3 regions of the Candidatus Thiodiazotropha sp. LNASS1 genome follow, and region 1 is predicted to be linked to each of the others. Evidence: predicted binding sites of a transcription regulator. Region 1 holds the regulator's gene; each other region holds the start of a gene.

Region 1 (9,969 bases):
GGTAAGCGCCGATCTGTAACCGCGGTTATGGTGCAGTCGCTGCCATCCGCAAATTGGGCGATTGGAGGGGAAGCGCTCAACGACCATCTGCGCGCCGCCCAGGTGGATATCACCATTACCGCCGGTACAAATACGGCTGAAGAGAAGGCCGGCATGATCGATGCGGTCCATCAAATGCTGAATGACCGAGTGGGTCCACTCGCCGAGGCGAGCTATGTGGTCATTCATGAAGTGGCCGCGGATGCTTGGGGGTATGCGGGACTTACCCAGCAGTCGCGTCAACAGATGAGGCAGTTGATATGAATCGGGAGTTTAAGGCGGAACCAAAGCGACGCGAAGATGGGAGTCTCGATATCGAACACTACTTGCAGCTGGGCCGCTTTATGCGTGCAACGGCCTTGATCAGGGGGTGGATGAAAACGGTTAAAAGGTTGAGGCCGAATCAGCAGGTAAACAGGCGATCAATAGCATCCAGCCCTTCCTGCACGATCTCATCCAGCTCTTCCGGATCGTCATCATGTTCATAGGCAAGCATGGAATAGGTTGCCAGTGATTTCAGCCCAAGTGCGATCTTTTCCACATCGACAAGGTTTAACTCGACCCCATCTCTTAAATGGCACTCTTCACTCATAGGAAACATCTCGTAAATACTGCTTAGCTTACCGATACTCTGACAGGCGCTGGTCTGCTGTCAAAAAATTAGGCGCTTTTATTGATGCAGATCAAGTGTGAAACATATCTGGCGCTTTCGTTCCGGCTGCACAACCCTGTTGCCTCAGAGGGTCTGTTCAGTGACATCCACATAGAGTTTAAGTCGTTGACCAGGTTGAAGATATTTGCTTCCAAGCGTGTTCCATCGCTTGAGATCGGCTACGGAAACCTTGAAGCGCTGAGCGATACGGGAGAGTGAGTCACCGCGTCTGACTCTATAGTGCAGCCTGCTCTGTGTGCCTGATGGCTGTAGGTTGAGAAGAGAGAGTTCTGAAGCGGGGGCCTTTTTTACCCAGATGACCAGTGTTTGCCCCGGCTTGAGGGGATCACCCGGGGCCATTCCGTTCCAGGCTGCGAGTTTACGATGACTTACGGAATGGAGCTTGGCTATCTTCCACAGGCTATCGCCCGGTTTGACTGTATAGTGTTGTTTGTGGCCATTGCGGGATCTGTTTTGGATTGCCGCCTTGCGTTGCTCGGCGCTGAAGGTGTATTGGTTGAGTCCCTTGCTGGAGACAGGGATCAACAGGTGCTTTCCAGCACGGATTTTGCTGCCTTTGAGTTTGTTTATCTGCCTCAACACCTTAGTGGTCGTACCATGTTTACTGGCGATGACACTCAGTGCATCCCCCTGCTTGATTTTGTAGCGTTTCCATGTCAATCGCTCTTCGGCGGGGAGCGTCTCGAGTTTTCGCAGAAAAGTCTCAACCTTGTCCAGTGGCAGGCTGAGTCTGTGGGGGCCGTCTGGGTCGGTAGCCCATCGGTTCAGGCCTGGGTTGAGGAGATAGAGATCCTGAATGGAGAGATCCGCCATCTCCGCCGCCAGGGCGAGATCGAGCTGAGACTGGATGTCGACAGTGGTGAAATAGGGTTCATCAGCAATGGGTAGCAGTGTAGCTTTGTAGCGCTGTGGATTCCTGAATATCTCAGCCAATGCCAGCAGGCGGGGTACATAGGCGCTGGTCTCATCAGGTAATTTCAGTGACCAGTAATCGGTTGGCTTGCCACGTTTTTGATTGTGTCGAATCGCACTACGTACCGTCCCGGCCCCCGAGTTATAGGCGGCAAGCGCCAATTCCCAGTCATTATTGAACTGACGGCTGAGCGACTGCAGATAGTCCAGTGCCGCATGGGTTGAAGCCACGATATCCCGCCGACCGTCATACCACCAGTTCTGTTTCAACCCGTAATAACGACCGGTGGATGGGATAAACTGCCACATACCGGCAGCGCGCCCCGGTGAATAGGCAAACGGCCGATAGGCGCTCTCGACGGCGGGAAGCAAGGCGATTTCACTGGGGATGTCCCTTTTCTCGATCTCCTGCAATATGAAATGAAGATAGGGTTGTGAACGCTCCTGAATGCGTTGAATATAACCTGGATGCTTTTTGTACCAGTTCAATTCACGGTCAATGCGGTGATTATGGGGAAAGGTCAATCGATAACCATCCAACATCCGGCTCCATAGATCGGCAGGTTTTTCTGCGAGCGTCAATTCCGTGACGGCGGCCTGCAGCTCCTCGGCGATTTCCGGCAGCTCATCGGCAGTCATGGTGCTCTCGTCAGCACTTGGGTGGGTTTGCAATACTTGCGTAGCGGCCGGGGAGAGGGGGACCTGCTGCAATGCGGTCGTCGCCTCCCCATTGGGCAGGCTTTGACAGGCAGCGAGTAGGCAGGTGGCGAATAGATTCATGATACGCAGAGGCGACTTGAAAAACGGCATCGATCTTTTAAGGCTTGTTGTGGACATACTCTATATCGGAGGAAAATAGTATCAGAGCCGCGTATCATTTCCATGGCCGGTACTCCAAATTGTGTGGTATCCCGTGGTTCTGTCCTCGGGTATACCGCCTGATAACCTGAGACCTCGTAAGAGGCGTACTGAACTACACAGATTACCTGACAGTTATGTCGGTGGTAAAGTCGATACCTTGATATATGAGAGAAAATAAGCTGTTGAATTTGGGATCTTGTAGGCAGAAACAGCTACAAACATGGTTCGAGAGTGACTTGGGCAAGCTGTTGGCCGAGCAGGAGGCGGAATGCCTGGATCCCAGGATTGCCACGCTGTTCGGCTATCATGTGGTTCAGCTCGGGCTTCCCTGCAGGAATCAGGATTTTCTGAGGATGAGCCCTGCGCGGAACCGGGTGGTCATGGGCAGCGGAGATGATTGTACAGGCATCGATCTGCAAGCCGACAGCCATCACCTGCCTCTAGCCAGTGACAGTGTAGATGGGATGGTATTGCCCCATACCCTCGATTTTACGGCCGATCCCCATCAGGTGTTGCGTGAGGTTGAACGGGTATTGATCCCCGAGGGCAAGGTATTGCTCTGTGGTTTCAATCCCTGGAGTCAGTGGGGATTGTGGCGTCTGCTGCGTCTCAGGTCTGCCACGATCCCCTGGTGTGGTCACTTCTTCAGCGGAAAGCGGATCCAGGATTGGTTCTCATTGCTCGGCTTTGAATTGGAAGAGGTGGTTTATCTTCACTTCCGTCCCCCGGTCTCCAACTCACCCATCATGCAGAGACTGGCCTTTATGGAACGATTGGGTAAAAGGATCTATCCACTGTTTGGTGGTGTCTATGTCATACTCGCGGTCAAGCGGGAGATCACGATGACTCCGCTACGGTCGAAATGGCGGGTGAAAAAGCGGGTCTTGCCGACTGCCGCAGAACCGACGATGAGAAAAATTGAATGACTCAAGTTGTAGAACTATATAGCGATGGCGCCTGTCGTGGGAATCCCGGTCCCGGTGGTTGGGGGGTGGTCTTACGCTACGGTCGACATGAAAAACAGCTTTTCGGTGGCGAACATGAGACCACCAACAACCGTATGGAACTGATGGCGGTTATCCGTGGCCTGCAGAGCCTGACGAAAAGGAGTCGGGTGAAAGTGACCACGGATTCCCAATACGTGAAAAACGGAATCACCCAGTGGATTTACAATTGGAAACGGAATGGCTGGAGAACGGCAGCGAAAAGACCGGTCAAGAATGCCGACCTGTGGCAAATGTTGGATACAGAGGTCAACAATCATCAGGTGGAGTGGGCCTGGGTCAAAGGTCACTCCGGCCATACCGAGAATGAACTGGCGGATGAATTGGCTAACCGCGGTATCGAGGAGTTAGGGCTGGTCGACAGGTCCTAGGGCCTGTCGACACTAATCCGGTCGGCTCTGTTGCGTCTGAAAAAGCGCCAATCAAGGCGCGAGGAGAGAAGTTTGGTGTTTCCAAATGAACAACGAGCAACGCCGAGTGGCGCTTTTTCAGGCGTAACCCGCAGGGCTGGGGCTATTTTTCCGCCCAGCGGCGTTATCATTCGCTCATGTAGAATAACTACACATCACTCATTCTGCCTTGCTGGGCAAAAAAATAGTCCCAGCAGAGCCGATCGGATTAGTGTCAACAGGCCCTAGTGAACTGATGCGACAGATCGTACTGGATACGGAAACCACAGGATTGGAACCGGAGCATGGACACAGAATCATCGAAATCGGCTGTGTGGAGATGGTTGATCGTCGATTGACCGGTAATAATTTCCACCAATATCTGCAACCTGAACGGGAGATCGATGCCGCTGCCGTAGAGGTGCATGGCATCACCAACGAATTTCTTGAAGACAAACCGAAATTCGGGGATGTTGCTCAGGATTTCATCGACTACGTGAGAGGAGCGGAGCTGATCATTCATAACGCTCCATTCGATGTCGGTTTTCTCGACCATGAATTTCACCTCATGGAGAGTGCTGCGCGAATCGATAGTTTGTGCGCGGTTACTGACACCCTGGTGATGGCGAAAAAGATGCACCCGGGTCAAAGAAACAGCCTCGATGCGCTCTGTAAGCGATACGATATCGATAATTCACACAGGGAATTGCATGGAGCGCTTCTGGATGCCGAGATTCTGGCTGATGTCTACCTGATGATGACCGGGGGGCAGGCTTCGCTGATTTTGGACGGAGTAGCCAACGATGAGTTTGGTGATAATTCTGTCGATAGCATTCAACGTCTGCCTTCGAACAGGCCAAAACTGAAGGTGGTTCACGCTGACCAGCAGGAACTCGCGGCCCATGAGCAGCAACTGAAAGCCATGGGTGAGGCCTGTATCTGGTTAAAGAAACACTAGGGCCTGCAAACACTCATCCAATGGGCGCATCAGGCGCAATCCGAAGGGCTCGCTCGAGCTTTTACTCCGCCCTGCGGCGTTATCATTCGCCCATTTTCCTTGCCGGATGAAAATAAAGTCCTGGCAGGGCCTATTGTGCTTACAGGCCCTAGACTCGCGACTGACTCGATTTTGTCCTGTCCGTACCCTGAACGATTTCGTAAAGCCGGGGAATATCCAGCAATTGAACGTGCTTTCTCTCGACATGCAGCAGCTGCTCGTCCTGGAAGCGGGTGAACAAGCGGCTGACAGTCTCTACCGCGAGCCCCAGGTAGTTACCGATTTCGTGACGCGACATGCTGAGAAAGAAATCACTGGCTGAGAATCCGCGCTGTTTGAAACGTTCGGAAAAGCTGAGTAGAAAGGTGGCGAGCCGTTCCTCGGCGCTCTTTTTGCCCAGTAGAGTGAGCATCTCCGTCTCCTGGCCGATCTCGCGACTGAGCAGGCGATACATCTGGTGTTGCAGGCTGGGCATGATGGAACTTAAAGATTCCAGTTGAGAGAAGGGGATCTCACAGACCGCAGTGGTTTCGAGCGCGATTGCGGAGCAGTTATGATTGTTGTCCTGGATGGCATCCAATCCTATCAGTTCCCCGGGGAGGTGGAATCCCAAGACCTGTTCACCACCATCTTCATTGGGTGAATAGGTTTTGACTGAGCCACTGGTGATGACCCGGAGGCTGTGGAACTTGTCGCCACCACGGTAGAGATGATCGCCTCGGTGATAGGGACGTCCACGCTTGATAATGGAGTCGAGACGTTCAATGTCTTCTGGGGTCAGTCCCATTGGTAGGCATAGGGTCGAAAGACTGCAGTTTTTGCAGGCGACCTTGATATTTTCAAATGAGACAACTTTTCTGCTAGTCAAGGAACCGCTCCAGCTAAGGGTGCATTCTTGTCAGATGCTTCTTCTCACTTCTATTTTTCCAGAAGTTCTTGATCCGGATCAAGTAATTTTAAACATTTAATTATCTTAGATCATATTGCATAAAAAAAGCCGGCCATTAGGCCGACTTTTTTATGCGCTATAAGCTGGCCGCTTACTTAGCGGGTGCAGCAGGTGCCGCAGGCGCAGCAGGCGCAGCAGGCGGATAGCCGTATGGTGCGCCGTAAGGTGCGCCATAGCCGCCGTAAGGTGCACCGTAGCCGTAAGGTGCGCCGTAGCCGTATGGGCCGTAGCCATAGTAATCACGGTAGTAGTTGTTGCCGCGACCATAACCGGAACCACGGCCGCTGCCACTCATGCCAAAGCTGAAATCGCCGGAGCCATCGCCCCAGCCGTCGCCCCAGCCATCGTTATTCCAGCCACGGTTACCCCAGCCTGGACCACCACCCCACCATGCAGATGCGGTTGTGGAGACAGCTACGAGAGCAGCGACGCTCATGACCTTAGCAAATTTCATCATGCTTTCTTCCTCTTTAAAGATTGATTTTTATTACTGCTTTTTCTATTGAAAAACAATTAGTTGGTCGTTACGTGTTGTGGGTGTATAGAGGCTGATCCCGAGCCTGTTTTAATGTGGTTGGGTCTCGCCGAGTAACTGCCAACTGGTCTCTGTGGTTGTAATTTGCGGAAATCGCCAATCGATTATAGACCCTGGGGAGATAGAATTAAATGATATTCTTGAGCAGTCGCATGAGAGATATCCCATTAGTCCCACATTTATACGATTGAGAGAGGCGGTCTGATCTGTTACTGTTCCCTTCCGTCCGTTCCCCTTATCCAGCACGTTAACTAGAAGTTTCATGACTAGATTTATATTCATCACGGGCGGTGTTGTCTCCTCCCTGGGCAAAGGAATCGCATCCGCATCTCTGGCTGCACTGCTTGAGGCCCGCGGGCTCGATATCACGATGATCAAGCTCGATCCCTATATCAATGTTGATCCGGGAACCATGAGTCCATTCCAGCACGGTGAGGTCTTCGTTACCGATGATGGGGCGGAGACAGACCTTGATCTGGGACACTATGAGCGCTTCATTCGCAGCACCATGGGGCGAAACAATAATTTCACGACCGGCCAGATCTATGACAGTGTGATTCGTAAGGAGCGCAAGGGCGAGTATCTGGGCGGTACAGTACAGGTAATCCCACATATCACCAATCAGATCAAAGAGAGCGTGTTATTGGGTGCCGACGACAATGATATCTGTCTGGTGGAGATCGGCGGAACGGTGGGTGACATCGAGTCGCTGCCCTTTCTGGAAGCGATCCGCCAGATGGGGGTCGAGTTGGGACCGCAGCGGGTGATGTTCATGCACCTGACGCTGGTGCCCTATATCAAGGCCTCTGGTGAAATAAAGACCAAGCCGACACAACATTCGGTGAAAGAGCTGCGCTCCATCGGTATTCAACCCGACATTCTGGTATGCCGTTCCGAGCAGCCGTTGCCTGAAAACGAGCGCAAAAAGATCGCGCTCTTCACCAACGTACCCGAAAAAGCGGTCATTTCGGCGGTAGATGCTGACTCGATCTACCGCATTCCCGTGCTGTTGCACGCCCAGGAGATGGACGAACTGGTCAACCAGCGATTCAACCTGGATCTGCCGCCAGCGGACCTCGCTGAATGGGAGGCGTTTCTGGAAGGCCTCGACAGCCTGGCTGAAGAGGTCAAGATCGCCATGGTAGGAAAATATGTTCATCTTACAGAGGCTTATAAATCGCTCTCTGAAGCCTTGGTACATGCAGGCGTCCATACCGGAAATCGGGTTGTCATACACTATGTGGATTCAGAGCAGATCGAGCGGAGCGGAACCGAGAGTCTGGAGGGAATGGATGCCATCCTGGTACCTGGAGGCTTCGGTAACCGCGGGGTTGAGGGCAAAGTCACCGCAGTCCAGTATGCCCGCGAAAACAGAATCCCCTATCTGGGAATCTGTCTCGGTATGCAGGTGGCGGTGATTGAGTTCGCACGTCATGTCGCCGGATTGGAGGGAGCGCACAGCACCGAGTTCAAGCGCGACACGCCACATCCGGTTATCGGCCTGATCACTGAGTGGCTGAATGCGGACGGCAAGGTTGAGACACGCAACGAAGAGTCTGATCTGGGTGGAACCATGCGCCTGGGTGGACAGCAGTGTCAACTTGAGCCCAACAGTAAAACCCATCATCTCTATGGCCAGGAGGTCATTACCGAGAGGCATCGCCACCGCTATGAGTTCAATAACAGCTATCTGGACAATATTGTCACGGCAGGAATGAAGGTGTCGGGCCGCTCTGTCGATGGGCGACTGGTTGAGATAGTCGAGATCCCTGAACATCCGTGGTTCGTGGCCTGCCAATTCCATCCGGAATTCACCTCCACACCGCGCTATGGCCATCCGCTGTTTTCCGGATTCATCGAAGCAGCGAGAAAGCACCGGGATGGCACGGCATGAAACTCTGTGGCTTTGAGGTTGGGTTGGACCGGCCGCTCTTCCTGATTGCAGGTCCTTGTGTCATAGAGAGTGAACAATTGGCGCTGGATACCGCCGGGGAACTGAATATGCTGACCCAGGATCTCGGTATCCCGTTCATCTACAAATCCTCCTTCGATAAGGCGAACCGTTCATCTGCCGAGAGTTTTCGCGGACCGGGTTTGGAGCGGGGATTGGAGATTCTGCAGCGGGTCAAATCGTCGATCGGTGTCCCGGTATTGACCGATGTGCACGAAGATACCCCATTGCAAGAGGTTGCGTCTGTTGTGGATGTTCTGCAGACCCCGGCGTTTCTCTGTCGTCAGACCAACTTTATCGGAGATGTGGCCCGGCAGGGTTTGCCGGTGAATATCAAAAAGGGACAATTCCTCGCGCCCTGGGATATGACGCATGTGGTCGAGAAGGCGACGGCCTCGGGTAACGACCGGATCATGGTATGTGAGCGGGGTGTCTCCTTCGGCTACAATAACCTGGTTTCGGATATGCGCTCCCTGGCGGTGATGCGTGAGACTGGATGTCCTGTGGTCTATGATGCCACCCATTCGGTTCAGTTGCCGGGAGGCCAGGGTGCCAGTTCAGGAGGCCAGCGTGAATTTGTGCCGGTACTGGCGCGGTCAGCGGTTGCTGCAGGTGTCTCTGGTCTGTTCATGGAAACCCATCCACAACCCGATAAGGCGCTGAGCGACGGGCCGAATGCATGGCCACTGCCTAAAATGAGGGAACTGCTCGAGACGCTGATGGAGATCGATCACCTGGTAAAGGGGAAGGGTTTTGCTGAAACCTCCCTGTGACGCTGTTACAGACACCTTGCCGTAACACGATCCGATTAACTGATATCACCCAATTTAATTACTGAAAGTACACAGAATACGGAGACAATATGTCTGAAATTGTTGATGTTCGTGGTCGAGAGGTCCTCGATTCACGGGGAAATCCGACCATCGAGGCCGACGTGATCACTGCGGACGGCGCCATTGGCCGTGCGTTGGTGCCATCGGGCGCCTCTACCGGCTCCCGTGAAGCCCTCGAACTGCGTGATGGCGACAAGGGGCGCTATTTGGGCAAAGGTGTTTTGCAGGCGGTATCCCATATCAACGGGGCCATCAAAGAGGCGCTGATGGGAATGGAAGTAACCGATCAGACAGCCATCGACCAGTGCATGCTCGATCTGGATGGAACAGAGAATAAATCCAAACTGGGCGCGAACGCGTTACTCGGAGTTTCCCTGGCGGCAGCACATGGCGCAGCCCAGGAGCGAGCCCTGCCGCTGTATTGCTCACTGGCGTCCGGCCCCTACAGATTGCCTGTGCCGATGATGAATATCATCAATGGCGGCGCCCATGCGGATAACAGTGTCGATCTGCAGGAGTTTATGATACTGCCGGTGGGTGCCGGCTCGATTCGTGAAGCGGTACGTTATGGCGCAGAGGTCTTTCATGCCCTGCAGAGCGTATTGAAAAAACGTGGCCTGGCTACCGCGGTAGGTGACGAGGGGGGCTTCGCTCCCAATCTGCCCTCAAATGAAGCAGCGATCGAGGTTATCCTGGAGGCCATTGGCAATGCCGGATTCAGCGCCGGTAAGGATATCTATCTCGGCCTGGATGTGGCCAGTTCCGAGTTCTATGAAAATGGTGTCTACAACCTGGCATCGGAGGGTCGCAAGTTTTCCGCGGCCGA
Region 2 (9,969 bases), 920 kb from region 1:
CTGAGCCGCACCCTTGTATCTCTTCTGATGAATTGTTTAGCTAGCAATTCATCACACGGTGATAAGACCTGCACCGCACCCTGAGACCACGAGTCTGTTTTGTAGATACAGGCTATCACCGATTCTCTATAAACTGAATGGTATCGGAGTCCCTCCGGCATTACGGAGAGAGGCTGCATGAACAAGGTGAGTGAAGAGAATGAAAGCGATAATTGGCATTGATGTGAGTAAAAATAAGCTGGATTGTCTGTGGTTACGCAGTATCGAACCACGCAAGGTCAAGTCGAAGGTCTTTCCTAATACACCAGCCGGCCATGACCACCTACTCGATTGGTCACAAAAACAGACTGGTCAGCCACTGAGTGGGTTACGCTTTGTCATGGAGGCGACTGGCATCTACCACGAGCGTCTAGCCTACGGTCTGCATGAGCAAGGTGGTGAAGTCGCGGTGCTTAACCCGGCCCAGGTGAGAGATTACGCCAAGGGTATCGCGGTGCACACCAAGACCGACAGAAAGGACTCGCTGGTGTTAGCCTTGTATGGCGCCAAAGAACCCCTGCATCTGTGGAGACCGGAACCGGCAGAGATACGTAAACTCAAAGAGTTACTGTCACGGCTGGAGGCATTGCAAGGCGATATCCAGCGTGAACGCAACCGCCTGGAGAAGGCTTTGTCAGGGATCAGTCATCCAGAGGTTGGGCACTCCATCTCGACCGTGCTCAAAGGCCTGGAGCAAGAACAAAAGCGTCTGGAAGCGATGATCGATGAGCATATCGACACCCACCCCCAGCTGAAAAACGACCAGCAGCTGCTAGAAAGTATCCCAGGCATTGGCCGGACCCTCAGTCGAATCATGATGAGTGTCTACCGTGCCCGGGATTTTGAGCATGCTAGTCAAATGGCCGCCTATCTGGGAGTGGTGCCCATCGAGCATCAATCCGGATCCAGCATCAACAAGCGACCACGACTGTCGAAAGCAGGCAGCGCGAGGATCAGGGCCAAACTCTACATGCCTGCTATCGTGGCCAGTCTACACAACCCGACGGCCAAGGCCTTATACGAGCGGTTGCTCGCGAGAGGAAAATGCAAAATGTCCGCATTAGGAGCCGTTATGCGCAAATTAGTACATCTGTGCTTTGGGGTACTCAAGCACCAGCAAGTTTACTCCCCACAAGCCGCTTTATAGCTACTTGTGGGAGTAAGGGAGAGATGGTATCTACCCATAGCCAAACCTGAACTTGTTAACCAGCCGGCGGGATTGCCCGGTTAAGTCACGGCGGTGGTGTTGTCAGTCCCGAATGACGATCTCCACCCGCCGATTCTTCAATCGCCCGGCGCTGGTGCTGTTGTCGGTGATGGGTTGCGTTTCACCGAGCCCGATCGTGTCGATACGCGATCCATCGACACCGGCCTGCATCAAGGCGTTTTTGACCGAGTTCGCGCGTCGTTCGGATAGATCCTGGTTGAAGGCATCGCTCCCTACATTGTCGGTATGGCCCTCGACGAGCAGGGTCTTGTCCGGATACTCGGCAAGGAAGGAGGCGAGCTTATCGATCGTCGTCATAGCCCCGGGTAGGAGCTCAGTCTTGCCGGTGGAAAAAAGTACATCGCCAAGGGTCAGGACGATGCCGCGTTCGGTCTTCATCGCCTGCAGATCAGCAAGTTCCTGCCGCAACGCCTCCGCTTTGGCAAGCGCGTTTTCCCGCTCCATTAGAGCGGCCTCTTTCTCCCGCAGTGCTTCTGTCTTTGCCTGTTGTTCGAGTTGAACCTCGATCTCCCTTGCCCGCAGCCTCTCCTTGTCTTTGATTTCACCCAGCTCGGTGAGTCTGGCGGAAGCGGCCTTGCGCGCGGCGACCGATTTGGCGATTTCGACGCGGGTCTTCCCGACATAGGCCAGCGAGGTCATATCCTCTTCGGTTTCGGCTTCTGCGGCGCGGCTAATCGCCTGGTTGGCCCGCTCCAGTTCGGTGGGCGCGTAACGCAGCAATTGCTCCTCCTGTTTGGCTTCGGCGTAGGTCTGCTCGGCATCGAGCAGTGCCTGGTTCTTCTGCAGGGTGCCGCAGGCGGTGACGAGTAGCGCCAGGAATGTGGCGGTGATCCAGTTGATCATTGTTCGAGACATTGTAGATCTCCCCTAATCATTGGGTTTGCTTATGGTTTACCTGCTCCTGGCCCGCATGATCTCTTCACGCAACACCTGAATGCTGTTTTCCAATTCATTGACGGCCTTTTCCGCCTCGGCCTTCGAGGCGATGGCCTGCGCCAACTCCGCATCGGCCTGGGCCTCTTCCGCAAGCCTTTTCGCCTCCTCATACTCCTCTTTGGCAATCGCGGTTTCGGCGCGCTTCAGTTTCTGTTTGGCGCGATCGATAGCCACGGGGGCATGCCTCGTCGTCTCTTCGTTTTCAGCGGCCACCAGGGATGTTTTGGCGGCCGCCATCTCCGCAACCGGTTCAGGCGTGGAACTGCAGCCTAGGAGTGCGGTGAAAAAAAGAGCACTGAAAACGGGTAGTGTATGTGAACGCCATAGTCGGGAGGTGTGATCGATCATCATGACAATGTTCCTTTCTTGGTATATGTGGCTGTCCAGCGTGCATATATACATGTTGGATAGGTTCGATTATTAAAGTGAAAGGCTGCTTCGTCAACCTGTCATGTCTGTAACTTTAACTGATGTGCTGGAGTAGTGCATGACAAGCAGGGGGCGCAAGTCTTGGATCAATGTGGGATTCAGCCTGATCAGCACAGCAGCTGGTTGAGGAATCCGCCGGTGATGACGGTGTTTCGTCGCTCTCCGGCCGATAGGGTTTGAGGGCCCTTCGGCTATAATATTTAACGATTTTTAACGATGCGGAGAGAGTGCGACCACCATGCCGGGGTGTTGAGCGGCACCCTGACACGTGGTTTGCAGACGCTGATCACATTCCGATTGCGTCAGTGAAGATCTTTAATCAATGACTCACGGACGCTGGACTCAAGGTCGTCTACCGTATAATCATAGTTTGTATGATCAATACCCGCCGATAGGGCTGCCCCGCCTTTCAAGGCATCAATCATCGGCTGGGTCAGTTCAAAACGGAGAAAATGGACTGCTGAGGTTTTTTCCTCGGTGCTGCGTTCCAGGTCCTCGTTAGCGATAGGTCTGACCTTGTCGAAACCAGTGACCTGTACCCAGATGGCTTTCTCGATGCCGATCAGCCCGGCCAGTGCCTTCTTGCGCTCATCCACATCGTGATACTCCATCATAAATGTCGCCTTCCAATTCATCCCGTCCGGTATCAGCGGATTGTAGACGTCGAGTTCATCCTGAATGCCCTGTTGCTCGAATATCCGTTCGATCCGCAGCATCTCCTGAATCTGGTACTGCATGGTCAGTTCATCCTCGAAATAGAGCGCGGCGTGCGGACCGATGGGAAGGCGGCGACTCTTCTTATGGTCTATCACCTTGGCCCTGAATTGCTGACGAATTCGGGCATACTCCTCGAGGCTGTAGAGGTCGCTGTGTGAAAGATGGGTCATTAATCTCTCCTGTGTAATTTCTCATTTTTACAACCGGCCTTCATTTCCATGCGGCCGGGTTTTGATCGGTTTTGCTGTTGGATCTTGTCGGGTGGCATAAGGCGTCATGGCTACCGATTAGATTATTGTTAACAGGCACTAATGGGCTATATTTCATGAATGCCGGTCCTCTATTCGTGAGCAATGGTCTTGTCAGTGAAGAGGTAGTCTTTCAGCTCCTTGTCGAAACTGGGATCTTGCCGTCTGATCCACTCCAGCACCATGGCGGCATGCTCTTTCTCTTCATCCCTGTTATGGGCAAGGATGGCTCTCAAGCTCTCGTCGCTGCAGGCGTCCACGCGTTGGTTATACCAGTCGACGGCTTCCAGCTCCTCCATCAAGGAGACAATCGCCCTATGCATGTCACGGGTTTCGTCACTGAGTTGTTCCAGGGGTTCATGATAGCCTTCGTTTGACATGATTGACTCCTTGATTGATTAAACACCGTATGCGGTTCGCAACAGGGTAATGGGATGCTCCGAAGCAGTGCCGTCACGCAGGCCGTTTTCGATATGGCGGCCGGCCATCGGGCAGTCGCTGCCGTAGTGGTCGGCCTCAGCCTGTTTGACCCGGTTGACCACGGGTTTGCCGATCTTCATGGCATGCTGATGGAATTCGCTTTTGACAGCATAGGTGCCGTCATGGCCCGAGCAGCGTTCGATGGCGGTGACCTCTGTGTCGGGGATCAGGCTGAGCAGCTCCTTGGTCTTGGCGCCGATATTCTGCACTCGTTGATGGCAGGCGGCATGATAGGCGACCCTGCCAAGCCCCTGTTTGAAGTCGGTCTTCAGAAAGCCGTGCTTGTGACGAATCATCAGATATTCGAAGATATCGAATATCGCCTCTGCAACCTTTTTCACCTCGGGATCATCCGGGAATAACAGCGGCAGCTCCTGTTTGAACATCAATGCGCAGGAGGGGACTGGCGCAACGATGTCCCAGCCGGCATCGACCAGTTTGGCCAGTACCGGGATATTCGCATCTTTAGCGGTTTCCACGGCGTCGAGATTGCCCAGTTCCAGTTTTGGCATGCCGCAACACTGCTCTTTGTCAGCAATGGTGACCGGTATGTCATTATGTTCGAAGACGGCAACCAGGTCCTCACCGACCTGGGGCTCGTTGTGGTTGCCGTAGCATGTGCTGAACAGGGCGACCTTGCCTTTGGTGGTCCCGGCGGGTGTTCCCTCAGCGGCGCTGTTGATTTTTTCAGACAGCCGTTTTCGAAGCGGCTTGGCATGAAATTCGGGTAACTTCGCTTCGGGATGAACACCAAGCGCGTGATCGAGGATCTCGCGAAAGTTCTTTGCTTTGTTAAAACGATTGACGACGCCGGCAACCACCGGGATACCTGCCAGCTTGCCAAGATTGTCGGTACTGGTGAGGACCCGGTCGCGCAGTTTGACTTCGCCATTCTTATATTTGACGGCCTTGCCTCGCAACATCAGATGGGGAAAGTCGATGTTCCAATCATGAGGCGGTACGTAGGGACACTTGGTCATGTAGCAGAGGTCGCAGAGATAGCAGTGATCGACCACCTGCCAATAGTCTTTTTTATCAACACCATCGATCTCCATGGTTTCCGATTCATCCACCAGGTCGAACAGGGTCGGGAAACTGTGGCAGAGACTGACGCAGCGTCTACAGCCATGGCAAAGATCGAACACCCTCTCCAGCTCTGTCATGAGCTTCTCTTCGTCGTAATAGTCAGGATTTTTCCAATCGACCGGATGCCGTGTTGGGGCCTCCAGATTGCCTTCTCTCTGGTTGCTGGGTGCTGCTGCCATTAGTCTGCTCCTGATTGTGACAAAGGGCGGCCCTGAGGCCGCCCATGGGTCATCCCGAACCATGGGCTCAGAATGATGATTGGATATCAGTCCATTTCGTCCAATGCCTTCTGGTAACGGTTTGCGTGGGAACGCTCCGCCTTCGCCAGGGTCTCGAACCAGTCGGCCACCTCGTCGAAACCCTCATCACGGGCGGTCTTGGCCATGCCGGGATACATATCGGTATATTCATGGGTTTCACCGGCGACCGCTGCCTTGAGATTATCGCCGGTCGGGCCGATGGGCATTCCGGTGGCGGGGTCCCCACACTGCTCGAGATACTCCAGATGACCGTGAGCGTGGCCGGTTTCACCCTCTGCAGTGGAGCGGAAAAGAGCGGCAACATCGTTATATCCTTCGACGTCCGCCTTGGCGGCAAAGTAGAGATAACGGCGGTTGGCTTGGGATTCTCCGGCGAAAGCGTCTTTCAGGTTTTGCTCAGTTTGACTACCTTTGAGTTCCATATCTGGTTCTCCGAAATGATGGTTTATTGTGGATAAGTACGTCGAGCCGTACGGCCCTTCGCTGATGACTAGAATAGAGTTAAAATTGATTGGAATCGAGCGGTCTTTTCAATGATATTGATAGATAATGCCTAATAATTTAGGATCAAAATCAGGGGTCGTGGTCAAGTTTGTCCGCCAGGTAGCATAAGGAGCAAGCCCTTGATGCACGCAGGTCAAATCGAGCCTGACGATAACAGGGTGCTCTACTCGGCCTATTCTTTTTTTGTTCAAAGGCTTGGCAATTTGTGGGGTGTGTATTTATACTTTGGCGATGGACTCAAAAAGCAACAGCCCAATGGTGGATCGAGCACGTATCGACAAACTTCTCGATGACCACAACATCAATTTGACGAGGCAACGCCGTCTTATCGCCGACACGCTGTTCGCTCGTCATCAGCATGTTACCGCAGAGCAGTTGTTTGAAGCGGTGAAAAACACAGGCGCCAGGGTTTCTAAGGCCACCGTCTACAATACCCTTGGGTTGTTTGTCAGGAAGGGATTGGTACGCGAGGTCTTTATCGATTCGAGTCGTACCTTCTACGACTCCAATACCAGCCATCATCACCATTTCTATAATGTGGACACAGGCGATCTGATCGACATCAAGGAGCGCCTGGCGCCCCACTTCGTCGACAGTGATCTGCCGGCGGGCACAGCCATGGAGATTGTCGATCTCGTCGTACGGGTAAGAAACAGCTCCTAGGGCCTGTTAACACTAATCCAATACGCCCTGCTGGGGCTATTTTACCGCCACGGAACAAATCCTATCCATCACAGTTGAGACTGCGGACTGATCCGGCAAAACTGTTGATCTGCATCATTGTTTTAGAATTATTCTAATTCTAGTATAAACCCGCCTTTGTTTAGGGTTTTTGGTGTGGCGCAGGAAGCCTATGTCTACAAGTGCCTATAATAATTGAAAAAACCGGAACAATTACCCTATCGATGGAGAGTCAGGTCCGGTGAATGAAGCGGCAAAGGCTTTTCACGGCAGAGGATGGTTACATAAGTATTTCAACTATTGGGTAAAAAGCTATGATAAGCAAACAAATCGTTACGTTTTCACTTATGCTCGGATTTTCGACCTCGATTTTGGCTATGGATGAACCGATACAGCCCATCAAGCCGGTTCAGAATATCAATCTGGGTCAGGTTGAATTGGGTAAAAAGCTCTATTTCGATCCCCGTCTCTCTAAATCAGGATTTATTTCCTGCAACTCCTGCCACAACCTCAGTATGGGCGGCACGGATAATCTTAAGACATCTATTGGACACAATTGGCAGCAGGGTCCCATCAATGCACCGACAGTGCTCAATTCCAGCCTGAATGTGGCCCAATTTTGGGACGGCCGGGCGGCCGATCTCAAGGCACAGGCGGGTGGGCCTATCGCAAATCCCGGTGAGATGGCTTTTACCCATACTTTGGCGATCGACGTACTGACCTCGATCCCTGAATATGTCATGGAATTCAAGCAGGCCTTTGGTAGCGACAAGATCACGATCGACGAAGTCACACAAGCCATTGCGGAGTTCGAGAAAACCCTGGTAACACCGAACTCCCGTTTCGATCAGTGGCTATTGGGTGACAAACAAGTCCTCTCTCAGGATGAAAGGGCTGGTTATAAACTGTTTAAAGAGAGTGGTTGTGTCAGCTGTCATAACGGTGAGGCCGTTGGCGGCAACTCATTCCAGAAGATGGGTGTTGTGGAACCCTACAAGGCCAAGAGTCCGGCAGAAGGATTGAGCGCCGTTACAGGCAAGGATGCGGACCGCTTCAAGTTCAAGGTACCGACCCTGCGCAACGTGGAGATGACCTATCCCTATTTCCACGACGGTGAGGCCGAGACTCTGACCGAGGCAGTAGATGTGATGGGCCGCCTGCAATTGGGCAAGAAGTTCTCCGACAATGAGAACGCCCAGATCGTTGCCTTTCTTAAGACCCTGACAGGTGATCAACCTGCCTTCTTGATGCCGATCCTGCCACCTTCCACCGACATGACTCCGGCGCCTAAGCCTTTTGAGTAACCTGGGATCCGATCAATGCAGTTGACAGGGTTCCTCATAGCCTCAATGGTCTGATTTCATTTGACACCCCCCCTTAGGCAGGGGGGGAATCCATTCGCGTCGATTCTCCTGATTCACTATGTTCGCCACTCAACAGGATGATCTCATTGCTTGGGTATGGCCTGTATCCTGGTGGCGTAGTTTGCTGCTCCGTAGAGGGCGGTTTTGTCATTTAGAATCACCTTCACGGGCATCGACTGCATGATCTTTCGCATGGGTCCCTTGTCGAGGAAGGCCTCCATGAAAATGTTTTCCTGCAGCATGGGCAGGATCCGAGGTGCGATTCCTCCACCCAGGTAGACACCGCCTGTAGCCATGATTTTCAAGGCGTGGTTGCCCGCTTCCCGGGCATAGAGCCGGGTAAATAGTTCCAATGATTTTCGGCACAACGGGTCTGTCGAGTCGAGTGCTGCGTCGGAGATGGCGGGGGCCTTGCCGATTTTCTCCATTTGCTCATATAGCCATGAGGGTGTTGATATATCCTGCTGGTCGAGCAGATAGTCGTAGATGCTCTCCAGGCCCGGTCCGGAGACCAGACGTTCCCAGCTGACATGCCCGTATCTCTTCTGCAAGACCTGGAACAGCCCGAATTCCAACGGCGTGGTTGGACTGAAATCACTATGTCCGCCTTCCGAGGGAAAGGGATGGTATCGCTCTCCGCTCCAATACAGACCCGCTTCACCAAGACCAGTGCCGGCAGCGATGATGGAACGATTGCCAGTGGCCTTGTCAGCTCCGTGACTGAGGGTGAAGAAATCCTGCTCTTCGAGTGTCTCTATACCCCAGGCATTGGCTTCCAGGTCATTGATCAGTCGGGTCTGTTTGAAGTTGAATCGGTCGTTGATCCGGTTTGCGGATACTCGCCATGGCAGATTGGTCGTTTCACACACCTGATTGATCACCGGCCCGGCAATGCCAAAGCAGGCACGATCGACCTCCCCGGTGGATGTGTGTGTCAAAAAACGATGCAGCACGGCCTCGATGGAGTCGTAGGACCGGCTGGGATAGGTCTCTTGCAGAAGCAGGTTTAAAGGTGACTCAGAACTCGACTGATAGAGTGCGAGTCGTGTGTTGGTGCCGCCTATATCGCCTGCCAGTATCTGCATCTACTACCTCTTGTGTCATTACGCAGGGGCAAGAGAATACCCTGCTCCGGCTCAATTCTATACAAATTGGTTGAAATTCGCCCCTTAACGGTGGCTTTTGCCGCCACCGGGTGAGTAAACTAGTCACCATGGATGTTTCACCCATACTCGACCCCCTGAACGATGCGCAACGCGAGGCGGTAACCGCACCTGTAGGCAATCTGTTGGTGCTGGCCGGGGCCGGCAGTGGAAAGACCCGGGTGTTGGTGCATCGGATTGCCTGGCTGCTGGCGGCTGAGGCAGTATCGACCTGGTCGATCCTGGCGGTCACCTTTACCAACAAGGCCGCAAAGGAGATGCGCTATCGTATCGAAGAGCTGCTCGGTCAGCCATTGGGTGGTATGTGGGTCGGTACCTTTCACGGCTTGGCGCATCGCCTGTTGCGCGCGCACTGGAAGGAAGCGGGACTGCCGCAGAGTTTTCAGATCCTCGATTCCGACGACCAGTTTCGCCTAATCAAGCGCCTGCTGAAAAACCTGGATCTGGATGAGGCCCGCTGGCCACCGAGACAGATCCAGTGGTTCATCAATGGCCGCAAGGATGAGGGGTTGCGGCCCCAGCACCTGGATGATGGCGGCGATCCCTATCAACAGCAGATGATCCGTTTCTACAGTGAATATCAGGATGCCTGTGAACGGGGCGGGCAGGTCGATTTCGCGGAGCTGCTGCTGCGCGCCCATGAGCTGTGGCGGGAGAGACCGGATATCCTGCAGCACTATCAACAGCGTTTTCAGCATGTATTGGTGGATGAGTTTCAGGATACCAATTCGATCCAGTATGCCTGGCTCAGAATGCTTGCGGGACCGCGAAACAACCTCTTTGTAGTGGGTGACGATGACCAGTCGATTTACGGTTGGCGCGGTGCCCGGGTTG
Region 3 (9,969 bases), 320 kb from region 1:
AGGTTTTGATCACAGTGAAGTGAAAGTATGAGTCAAGAGTGAACTGGCGACTTTCAAAAATTCACAAAGGGTGATTGCAATGTCATTTCTTCATAATCTTCCTATTAAACTACGTCTCTATATCATGGTCGGTCTGGTGCTATGTGTGGCGCTCTTCGTGGGACTGCTAGGTCTCAATGGCATGCGCAACGCCGCTCATGCCATCGATGAGCTGTACAACCAAGACATGGCGCATATACGGGCCCTGGGGATTATTCTGGAAGCGGCCGAGGATAGCCGGTCGCAGGTCCTGCTCTCGTTGCAGCACGACCCAAACTCCTCCTTCTCCTCGATGCATGACCATCCCGTGTCGGTGCATCTTGAACAAGTCGATCATAACATCAAGGAGATCGATAAACATTGGGCGGAATTCATGAACTCCCACCTGGATGCCGAGGAGAAGCGGTTGGCGGCTCTCTTCCAGGCTGAACTGGTGAAATTCGAAAAGGAGGCGATAGAAAAGATCGAGGAAGGCATCAGGACGGGACACTATCATGAGGCTGAAAGCCTGGTATTGAGTGTGGTTAATCCTGTCATGAAGGAGATGAAGGAAACCATTGAATCCCTGGTCAACCTCCAGGAAGAGGAGGCCGCAGCGTTCTTCACCGAGTCCGGTGAGAACTACCACTCCATGATCACCTGGGTTGTCATCAGTTTGGCTATCGGCGCGATCATCAGTCTAGTGCTTGCCTATCACACGATCACCACGATTACACAGGGCGTCAACCAGATTGAGCTGAAGGCCAAACAACTGTCAGAAGGCGATCTGGGAGCGCGGGTGGAATATAGCAACAAGGATGAACTCGGCCGCATCGCCTCTGCTTTCAACAAAATGGCGGATAAATTCCATGACACCATCAATGAGGTCAAGGATTCGGTATCTCAGCTTGCCTCGGCGGCTGAGGAGACCTCGACGGTGACCACCCAGACCACACAAGGTATCAGCCAGCAATTAACAGAGACCAGCCAAGTGGCTACGGCGATGAACGAGATGAGCGCCACGGTGCAGGAGGTCGCGCGTAACGCCGTCGATGCAGCTGAGGCGGCCCGTGAGGCGGATAATACCTTTCACCAGGGTAAGCAGGTGATCGATAAAGTGATCGACGCTATCGGTGAGTTGGCCAAAGAAGTGGAACAGGCCGCGGGTGTGATCCAGCAGCTCGAATCCGAGAGTATGAACATCGGTTCGGTCCTCGATGTGATCAAGAGCATCGCCGAACAGACCAACCTGCTGGCCCTCAATGCGGCGATAGAGGCGGCTCGGGCCGGTGAGCAGGGCCGTGGTTTCGCCGTGGTAGCGGATGAGGTTCGCACACTTGCCGGACGCACCCAGGAGTCTACCCAAGAGATCGAGGAGATGATCAGCAAGCTACAGGCCGGCGCCAATAATGCGGTGAAAGTGATGGCTGAGGGCAAGGAGATGACCCAGGTCGGCGTGGAGCAGGCCGCTGCCGCCGGTGAAGCATTGGAGACCATAAACACCGCCGTTGAGCAGATCTCGAATATGAACACACAGATCGCCAGCGCGGCCGAGGAGCAGAACTCGGTCACCGAAGAGATCAACCGCAGTATCGTCAGCATCAATGAGGTGGCGGAGCAGTCGGCAGCAGGTGCCCAGCAGACATCTCAGGCAAGTAATGATCTGGCTAAATTGGCCGAACAGCTCAAGGGACTGGTAGAACTATTTAAAGTATGATCTGTTAATCATCAAGCCGCATTCGTACTTTTCGAATGCGGTTCATCTGCATGTTCTTCTGACAGCTCCACGCGGATCCCGTCATTATATTCTTAGTATGCAATTCAACAATTTGTACTTTATTGAGCATGATTATTAGCGGAAATTTGTGGTAATCGAAGTTTATTGGCAGCTAATCAATGACTCGATTCATGGCTGAGTTCAGAAAATCCGGTTTAGACCGTTGAGGGCTGCGACGCGGTAGGCCTCGGCCATGGTTGGGTAGTTGAAGGTGTTTTCCGTGAAATAGAGCAGGCTGTTGGCATCTCCCGGTTGGGCCATGATGGCTTGACCGATGTGGACGATCTCGGAGGCTCCTTCGCCGAAGCAGTGGATACCGAGGATCTCCAGGGTTTCCCGGTGGAACAGCAGCTTCAGCATGCCAACTTCGTGACCGGTGATCTGTGCCCGGGCAATGGTGCGGAAGGTGGCGTGACCGACCTCATAGGGTATCTTCTGTGCAGTCAGTTCCCGTTCGGTGCGGCCGACCGAGCTGATCTCGGGCAGGGTGTAGATCCCGGTGGGAAACTCATCGATCAGTTGCCAATCGGGATCTCCGGTGGCGATCTGGGCGCCGACGAAGCGGCCCTGATCGTAACTGGCGCTGGCCAGGGCAGGGGGGCCGACCACATCGCCCACGGCATAGATATGGGGTTGGGAAGTGGCGTAGGTCTTATCGACCTCGATTTGACCGCGATGATTGATCGATACCCCGATATCATCCAGGCCCATGGCCTCGGTGTTACCACTGCGGCCATTGGCCCAAAGCAATACATCGGTCTTGAATTTCTTTCCCGATTTGCAGTGCAGCACAACACCGTCATCCTGGGCCTCGACCCGTTCGTACTCCTCATCGTGTCGGATCACCGTGCCTTGATTACGCATGTGGTAGCTCAGGGCATCGGTGATCTCATCATCGAGAAATGAGAGTAGGCGGTCCCGAGTATTTACCAGATTCACCTTTACATCGAGATTGCAGAAGATGGAGGCGTATTCGCATCCAATCACACCGGCACCGTAGATGGTGATTGAGTCGGGTGTGCGATCCAGGCGCAGTACGGCATCGCTGTCGAGAATACGCGGATGGTTGAAGTCCACATCCTCGGGGTGATAGGGCCGCGATCCGGTGGCAATGACAAATTGTTGCGCTTCGATCTCTTCGATGCCACCACCCGCCTGCACGACTTCAACCTGATTGAGGCCGCTGAAACGGGCACGGCCATGGATTACTTCCACCCGGTTGCGGGCATAGTGGCGCAGGCGGCTGCGGACCTGTTCATTGATCACCTTGCCGGCAGCCTGCAGCAGGTCCGAGTACTCCACCTGAATCTGATCATGGGTGTGCTGAAACAGAGGGTTGCGCCGGAAATCCCGCAACATCTGAATATTGTGCCTTAGCGCCTTGGAGGGGATGGTTCCCCAATGGGTACAGCCGCCGCCGACCTTGTCGAAGGCCTCAACGATCACCACCTGCTTGCCCGATTTGACCAGCTTCATGGCGGCGCCCTCGCCACCCGGACCACTGCCGATTACCACCACATCATATTGCTTGGCGCTCATTGCTACTCCGCATACCGTTCATATTGGCTCAAAAGAAGCCAGTTTAGCAGAATTTATTTCAAGGAGAGACAGATACTTATGGGAACACACGCATAATCCCGGGCAGGTGTCTAGCAGCACAGACACGCAACATGGTTAGAGCTCAATGGCTGACTTATAATGTGTGTGATCGTAATAGAAAAGAATGGGGATGTCTGAGGAAATAGGCTGGCTAATCCATCTCGGAAATCGAAGTGCCTGTCTATATTTTCTCAATCACCGCACTGGGACTTTCTGGGAAAAGGCACATAATCCGGCAAATCCTGTCGGAGCGAAAAACGGCACGGCTAATTTGCGACAATAGCAGAATAATGCAATGAAAAGAAAACCATTAGGAATACTCAGCAGTACACTTAGTAACATAACCGCTACGAGTGAATTGGATTATGAGACAAAAGAGATTGTCGCGGAACTTAAACGCACAAAAACACCATACACGATTATCGATCCCGACAAGCTCTGCATAGGAATCGAGCGCAATAATCCGGTTGCAAGGTTTTCAAGTAGCGATGGGAGTAGCCGTGCTGAGGACCTTCAGGGGCTATTGGTGAGACGGACTCGTGGAAAAGAGGAATACATCCTGGACTTCTTGGAATACTGCAAAGCGAGTTATCCGGATCTCTGCATGTTTGATGAGTTGGGTTCATTTAAGCGACCAACTTCCAAAGTGGCCCACCTGTTGCCGAAACTAAACCTAACGGCGCAACCGGATACCCTTATTACAAAAGGATATTTGCCAGATGCCTGTTCGATTTCCTTGCCGTTCGTTATTAAGCCATCGCATGGATTCAAGGGTGAGGGTGTTGAACGATATCACAGTATAGATGATGCTCAAAAACGCTTATCGAAACTCCCTGATGAAGATAATGCGCTTGGTTATGGGGTTATACTTCAAGAAGAAATAACAAAGATTAAAGAGTTTCGAGTTATGGTTATCGGAGGAAAGGCTTTAGGCGTTGCCGAAAAGGTTGTGAACTCTGAAGATGATGTTGCTCTCAGTGCAGACAAGGGCCACGATTTCAGGAAGTACGAAGGTGATCTAACAGAAGATGTACGTTCGCTAGCGCAGGAAGCGGCAGAATTGGCATCGCTTGATTTTGCAGGTGTAGATATTGTTTTTGATGGGGATCAGCTGATTCTCCTGGAGTGTAATCGAAATCCGCAATTCTCCGCCTTTGATCATGCGCTTCACATTCGCTCAGCAAGAGCCATGGTTGCCCTGATGCTCGAACGCATGGCAAAAGCAGAGAAAAGAACTGATACGGAGAAAATGCAAGAGGGGCAACCCCGAATCATCCAAGCAACAAAACCGAGAGTGTTCATAGGATCTTCCTCTGAGCATCTGAACATTGCAGAAGCTTTGCAGCAGGGGTTGACACAATCAGCTGATGTTGAAGTATGGAATCAAGGCATTTTTGAAGCAAGCGAAGTCGTTTTCACAAAACTCGCTGAGGTGGCGAAAGAGTTTGATGCTGCAGTTTTTGTATTGTCTCCCGACGACCTGGTGGTTAAGAAAGAGCGGGAATTAAATCAGCCAAGAGATAATGTTCTTTTCGAGATCGGGTTGTTTATGGGAAGCCTTGGCGCCAAGAATGTTTGGTTGGTGGTGTCGCGCAAAGACAAGCTGACCTTGCCGTCTGACTTTGATGGCCTGAATCTGATTACGTGGGAAATGCAGAAATCTGGAAATCTCCGGGCATCAATCGGTGAGGCATGTACGGAGATAAAGCAACTGTTAACCAAGCAGCCCCTTGGGAACTAAAAAGGAGTCAGTGTCCTTTAGGGAAAGCAACAGGTACGCTTGTCATCTTGCTGCACCACATTCAAAGAAGAACCGATACATACAAAACATAATTCTATCTACTGTGGATGCCCGTTCACAATGCAGTGTATTTTCCAACTCAAACGGGAATTATATTCCTGATATTTTCCCTCGCTTAAAATATAAAGCTATTTATCGAAATATATAAAAACAGTAACTTATATAAAGACCAGTGCACAACTTAACATAGGTCAAGGAAAATACAGGTGGATAGGTATTAGTGTCTGCAAGTGCTGTCCGGCCAAATCAGATGGCCTTGTTTCCAAGGAAGTGCATATGTGTCGCCAAAAAATATGTTTCCTCGTCCTCTTAAGTCTCACGCTTTGCATTCCACTTGGTAGTAGCGCAGAACCCATCGAGGATTATGGAGAAGCGATTAATCAGGCCGGACGCCAGCGCATGTTAAGCCAAAGGATGGTTAAGGCGTTCGCCCAGATCGGCCAGAGGATTTTATTCGCCAATCCAAGAGAACAGTTGAATTCAGCCATTCGGCTTTATCAAAAGCAGTTGAACAACCTGAAATCCTTTGCAAGATCTGAAAAAACAAAGCGAGCTTTATTGCACGCGGAGACTGTATGGAAGCGCTACAAGGATGTCGCCGATGGGAAGGTCGATATCAACAGTGCAATCAGGCTCAACGGGTTGAGTGAGGAATTGCTCCAGGCCAGTCAGAAAGTGGTAGAGGCCCTGGTGCAGGAAGCAGGAACGGAAAAGGCGCATATTGTCGATATTTCAGGACGGCAGCGAATGCTTTCACAACGAATGGCGAAATACTATCTGTTGCTATCGTGGGGCCTGGAAGATTCGCAATTTCATGGTGAATTCAAGAAAGCGGAGATGGAATTTTCACAAGCACTAGCGGAATTAAACGGCTCATCCCTGAACACGGCGGAGATCAGTGAAGTCCTCGAAAAAGTCAATAAGCAGTGGCGTTTCTTTCAATTAACAAAATTAATGGACAAGGGTAAGTACCTGCCATCAGTGGTTGCACGTACAACGGAGTCGCTCTTACAAGATATGAATCGGGTTACCGGGATGTATGCGAAAGTAACGGTTATGTAAAAAAATATTATAGGCTGAGAAGTCTGCTGGCCAGCAGTTGTCATAACTGGCGGATTTTTGTCAATCGGGTGTAGAAGGTAGAGGGCTGTTATAAAAAAATTAACAATTTAGACCTTAATTTAAGAATTAACCTATTAAATCTTTATCATACAATGCCGCTACATGCCCCATAAATAACAGGTACTGTCAGATAAGTTCAGAATACGATCATGGCATGTGGGAGTGAGGGGAGAGCTGACCTGTATCCGTTTATTCGGATAGAGCGTTTAAATGTAGGAGTAAGTGTACCCCATCAATTGCTTTGCGCGTGGCTGAACATGTAATGCTTGATATACATGATGCTTATGACGCCAGATAATTGATATGCGTGGCCACTTTTTCCATGATGTATCGGGGAAATATTATGAAGACCACAAGGTATCTATTAACCTTCTTCCTGGCTACAATTCTGTGCTTCTCTTTTTCTGCCCATGCAGCCGATATCGATCTCGCTGAAGCTGTAAACAAAGCTGGGAAACAACGCATGCTTTCTCAAAGAATAGCAAAGGCGTACTTTTTTCTGGGGGGTAACGTAAGGCGCGACAAGGCAAAACAACAGCTACAAAGCAGCATTGTCGAATTGAAAAAAAATCATGCTGAGTTAAAAGCTGAAGTAAAAAACAAGGATGTGCAACAATTAATGGTATTCCTGGATATTGTAATTGACGATTACTCCAAGTTAGTCAATCTACCCTACACTCAGACTGATGCCACCATGGTGCTCGACATGAGTGAGACTATTTTAGAATTGAGTCAAGATGTCGTTGTTAAGATCGAGGCCCTCTCCAACCGGAAAACGCCTAAGATCGTCAATCTTTCCGGCAGGCAGCGCATGCTCTCACAGCGCATTGCTAAATACTACATCGCTCATCAATTGGGTTTCAAGGATCAGGATTATGTCAATCAGCTGAAAACCGCAGTCCAAGAGTTTGAGTCAGCCATGGCCGTCCTGAAGAGCGAAAAAATCAATACACCTGAGATCACCGAAAAACTTATCAGAACCACCCGTCTCTGGCGCGTTATCCGACCATTTTTTATGGATGTTGAGAAAGGCGGCCTGCCGGTCACCATATTCGCTACCACAGACCGTATTATGGAGTTCATGAACACCATTACCGGCATGTACGTAAACGTCTCTGCCTGACAGCGTTAAAGTATCAGTTGCACCCGTGTTATGGGTGAATTGGATTGTAGTCGGACATGTGATAATCATCACATTGGCTTGGTGTGGACGGGCGCCTATTATTTTATTGAACGATTAAACGTCTTGCCAAATATCTTCGCACGATCGCTAATTGAGCCTCGTACAGGCTTCAGGTGTTCGTTTCGATTTTTTATTGGTTTATAGGGGCCGGCTTTATTTTCAGCATATTGAGCGAAATATTAAATGGTGACCATGAGAATACAGACATTTCTTTTTTTTACGCTATGCCTGTAACCGGGTTAATTGATCCCTAATCAACCTATTGTTGTCGGTCTATTTCCTCTCTTCTTTCCTTGTTGGCCTGTATGAGGGTCTGCTCAACATTTTCGGCCTTATCCATAACATCTCTATACCCTTGAAAAACTCCCGCATCTCCTTTTGTTTTTTTACTGTTATTTTCCTCAGAGGAACAACCGGCAAATAAACATACGACTGAAAATATCAACGTATACCTTAATATATTCATAACAATCCTTCTATCTTGCGCATGATGACATATCAAAAACTTCTTCATCTCTGGTGTTGCAGTGGATACCAGAATTTACTGATTAGGATCGGTATCAACAGGCCTTAATTTCCGCCGATATGTTCGAGACAGGCATCGATACACTGCTTGTACATGAGGATCTTCTTGTGTCCCAGCTTTTCAGTGGTCAGCAACTCAGCTTTGGGAGCGATCTGCATCAACTTTTCGGCATGACTGTACGGGACCTCAAAGTCATGCCTGTCATGTACCAGCAACAGGTCGCCAGTGACTTTATCGATAGTATTCACCGGTGACAGCTGTGACCAATCCCAGGGTGTGTCGAAATGGTGGGCGAAACGCCGCATTGCCTCTTCGCGCATGGCCTCGACGACCGGCTCGCTGATCGAAAAGGCATCGGCGAACCGCTCTGTGATCCAGTGGGTGTCGGTGAAACAGCAGAACAGTATGACTTTATCGGAAGGGAGATTGTATCGGTCGATGGCGAGGAGTGCCGTGCCACAGCCGAATGAATGGCCGATCACGGCTGATATCGGTTTTTCCTTCTCCGCAATGGCGGCGATGGCACGGGCCACCTTCAGCATATTGGTGCGTTTTCCCGAGGAGTCCCCATGGGCCGGCGCATCAAAGGCGACGGCACGATAGCCGGCGGCCGCCAGTGCTTCGATCAGGGCGAAGAATTGAGTGCCGCGACCGCCCCAGCCATGGCAGAGTAGCACGCTGGGGCCTTCGCCCCAGGAACGTACCGCAATCGTCTCGCCATGGATCTCATGCCTGGTCAGGCTGGCGCTTTCGCGAACCTGCATCTCCCGGCGCGGTATCGGAAACCTGGGTGGTGTCATGAAGAGCCGCAGCGCCAACACGCCAGCCAGTCGGGGCGACACCCAGCCGGTGACCCGGAACACTATCCTTGCGGTGTTCAGGAACAGCCGTACGCCCAATGGCAGCTGCTGGTGGGTAAAGGGATTGTTTTCACTGGCCTGGATGTTACTGTCTTCATTCATGAGAGTTCCCAGATCATCTGTCGCGTACCGCTGAAGTGGAGTATGCCGATCGTAATGCAGACCAGCGAACTCAAGATGAGAAAACTATCGACAGCTTGCGGCATGATTAGTGCCAACGGCAGCAGTGCCATGCCACGTATAAGATAGACTGCTGTGATAAGCATCAGGATTGATCTGAGCCAGGGCAGACGGCGAACCAGGCCTGCACCCGCGAAGGCGTACAGGCTCCAGAGCAGCAATATCAGGGCGATGATGGCCGTAATGATATCGGGTAACGGCGAACCCCGTTCAGCCAAACGGGCAAATCGCTCTCCCGCACCAAAAAACCGGTACCAGGCCGGACCGCCGATGATAATCGCTATGTGAAGAAAAGCGGCCAGCAGGCTCAGCGAGCCGCCCCATAGCAGAGGCCTGTTCAGACCAACCATCGATGCTCCATATCTATGCATGCGCCCATCCGCTCAAAGATTTGGTAGAGACCGAAAAAGGTACGGTCGAAATAGATGAACTCGTTGGCAAGATCATTGATTTTGTGGACATTGGTAAGTTGTTTAAACGACCGCCATCCCTCTGCGGTGTAGGAGGTCTCGCGCTTGGAAAAATCGAATCGGCCCACCTTGAATGGCTTGGTCATCCAGTCGCCAAAAGGTTGCAGGACCTGATCGTAGAAGGTTTGCAGCTCATCCCCTGTCATTTCGGCAACCATGCCGAGTCGCTGGTAGGTTGAGATGACTTTGTCTGCATCCCGCGTCATATAGGCATGCAAAAGGACCGGCATCAAACTGACGAAATCTGACGAATAGTAGCGGACGCATCCGAAGTCCAGCAGACCCAGGGTGCCATCCCCGGCAAACAGATAATTGCCTGGGTTGGGATCGGCGTGGAGTGCATGCAGCCCGTAAAAGGAGTGGACAAAAATATCGTACAGCAGTTGTCCGAAGTGATCCCGTTCCTGTTGAGCGGGATTGCTGTGGAGCCAGG

The links. Region 1 encodes FNR, which switches genes on or off when oxygen is low (the NO sensors DNR and NnrR bind a similar motif). Its sites were predicted from a motif close to TTGATNTANATCAA; they were not measured.
Region 2: AB8516_RS13220 (cytochrome-c peroxidase) is a predicted target of FNR. The motif match lies at 6,695-6,708, and genes of this name have one in related genera.
Region 3: AB8516_RS18895 (type IV pili methyl-accepting chemotaxis transducer N-terminal domain-containing protein) is a predicted target of FNR. The motif match lies at 5,377-5,390, and genes of this name have one in related genera.

The regions. Positions count from the first base shown of each region.
Region 1 covers NZ_OZ156465.1:3,923,818-3,933,786, forward strand. The annotation lists gene AB8516_RS17465 (tautomerase family protein) at 1-303, shown strand, start outside; gene AB8516_RS17470 (ribonuclease H) at 443-631, opposite strand; gene AB8516_RS17475 (LysM peptidoglycan-binding domain-containing protein) at 776-2,461, opposite strand; gene AB8516_RS17480 (methyltransferase domain-containing protein) at 2,650-3,411, shown strand; gene rnhA (ribonuclease HI) at 3,408-3,860, shown strand; gene dnaQ (DNA polymerase III subunit epsilon) at 4,135-4,836, shown strand; gene fnr (fumarate/nitrate reduction transcriptional regulator Fnr) at 4,985-5,743, opposite strand; gene AB8516_RS17500 (sulfur globule family protein) at 5,916-6,281, opposite strand; gene AB8516_RS17505 (CTP synthase) at 6,622-8,253, shown strand; gene kdsA (3-deoxy-8-phosphooctulonate synthase) at 8,250-9,083, shown strand; gene eno (phosphopyruvate hydratase) at 9,173-9,969, shown strand, end outside.
Region 2 covers NZ_OZ156465.1:3,004,832-3,014,800, forward strand. The annotation lists gene AB8516_RS13180 (IS110 family transposase) at 200-1,186, shown strand; gene AB8516_RS13185 (OmpA family protein) at 1,289-2,122, opposite strand; gene AB8516_RS13190 (DUF4398 domain-containing protein) at 2,159-2,554, opposite strand; gene AB8516_RS13195 (DUF3501 family protein) at 2,935-3,519, opposite strand; gene AB8516_RS13200 (encapsulin-associated ferritin-like protein) at 3,690-3,977, opposite strand; gene AB8516_RS13205 (heterodisulfide reductase-related iron-sulfur binding cluster) at 3,996-5,342, opposite strand; gene AB8516_RS13210 (rubrerythrin family protein) at 5,429-5,845, opposite strand; gene AB8516_RS13215 (Fur family transcriptional regulator) at 6,159-6,590, shown strand; gene AB8516_RS13220 (cytochrome-c peroxidase) at 6,986-7,912, shown strand; gene AB8516_RS13225 (glucokinase) at 8,056-9,057, opposite strand; gene uvrD (DNA helicase II) at 9,186-9,969, shown strand, end outside.
Region 3 covers NZ_OZ156465.1:4,239,343-4,249,311, forward strand. The annotation lists gene AB8516_RS18880 (methyl-accepting chemotaxis protein) at 80-1,735, shown strand; gene sthA (Si-specific NAD(P)(+) transhydrogenase) at 1,937-3,334, opposite strand; gene AB8516_RS18890 (TIR domain-containing protein) at 3,690-5,135, shown strand; gene AB8516_RS18895 (type IV pili methyl-accepting chemotaxis transducer N-terminal domain-containing protein) at 5,472-6,257, shown strand; gene AB8516_RS18900 (type IV pili methyl-accepting chemotaxis transducer N-terminal domain-containing protein) at 6,661-7,440, shown strand; gene AB8516_RS18905 (hypothetical protein) at 7,760-8,014, opposite strand; gene AB8516_RS18910 (alpha/beta hydrolase) at 8,071-8,988, opposite strand; gene AB8516_RS18915 (hypothetical protein) at 8,985-9,437, opposite strand; gene AB8516_RS18920 (AarF/ABC1/UbiB kinase family protein) at 9,404-9,969, opposite strand, start outside.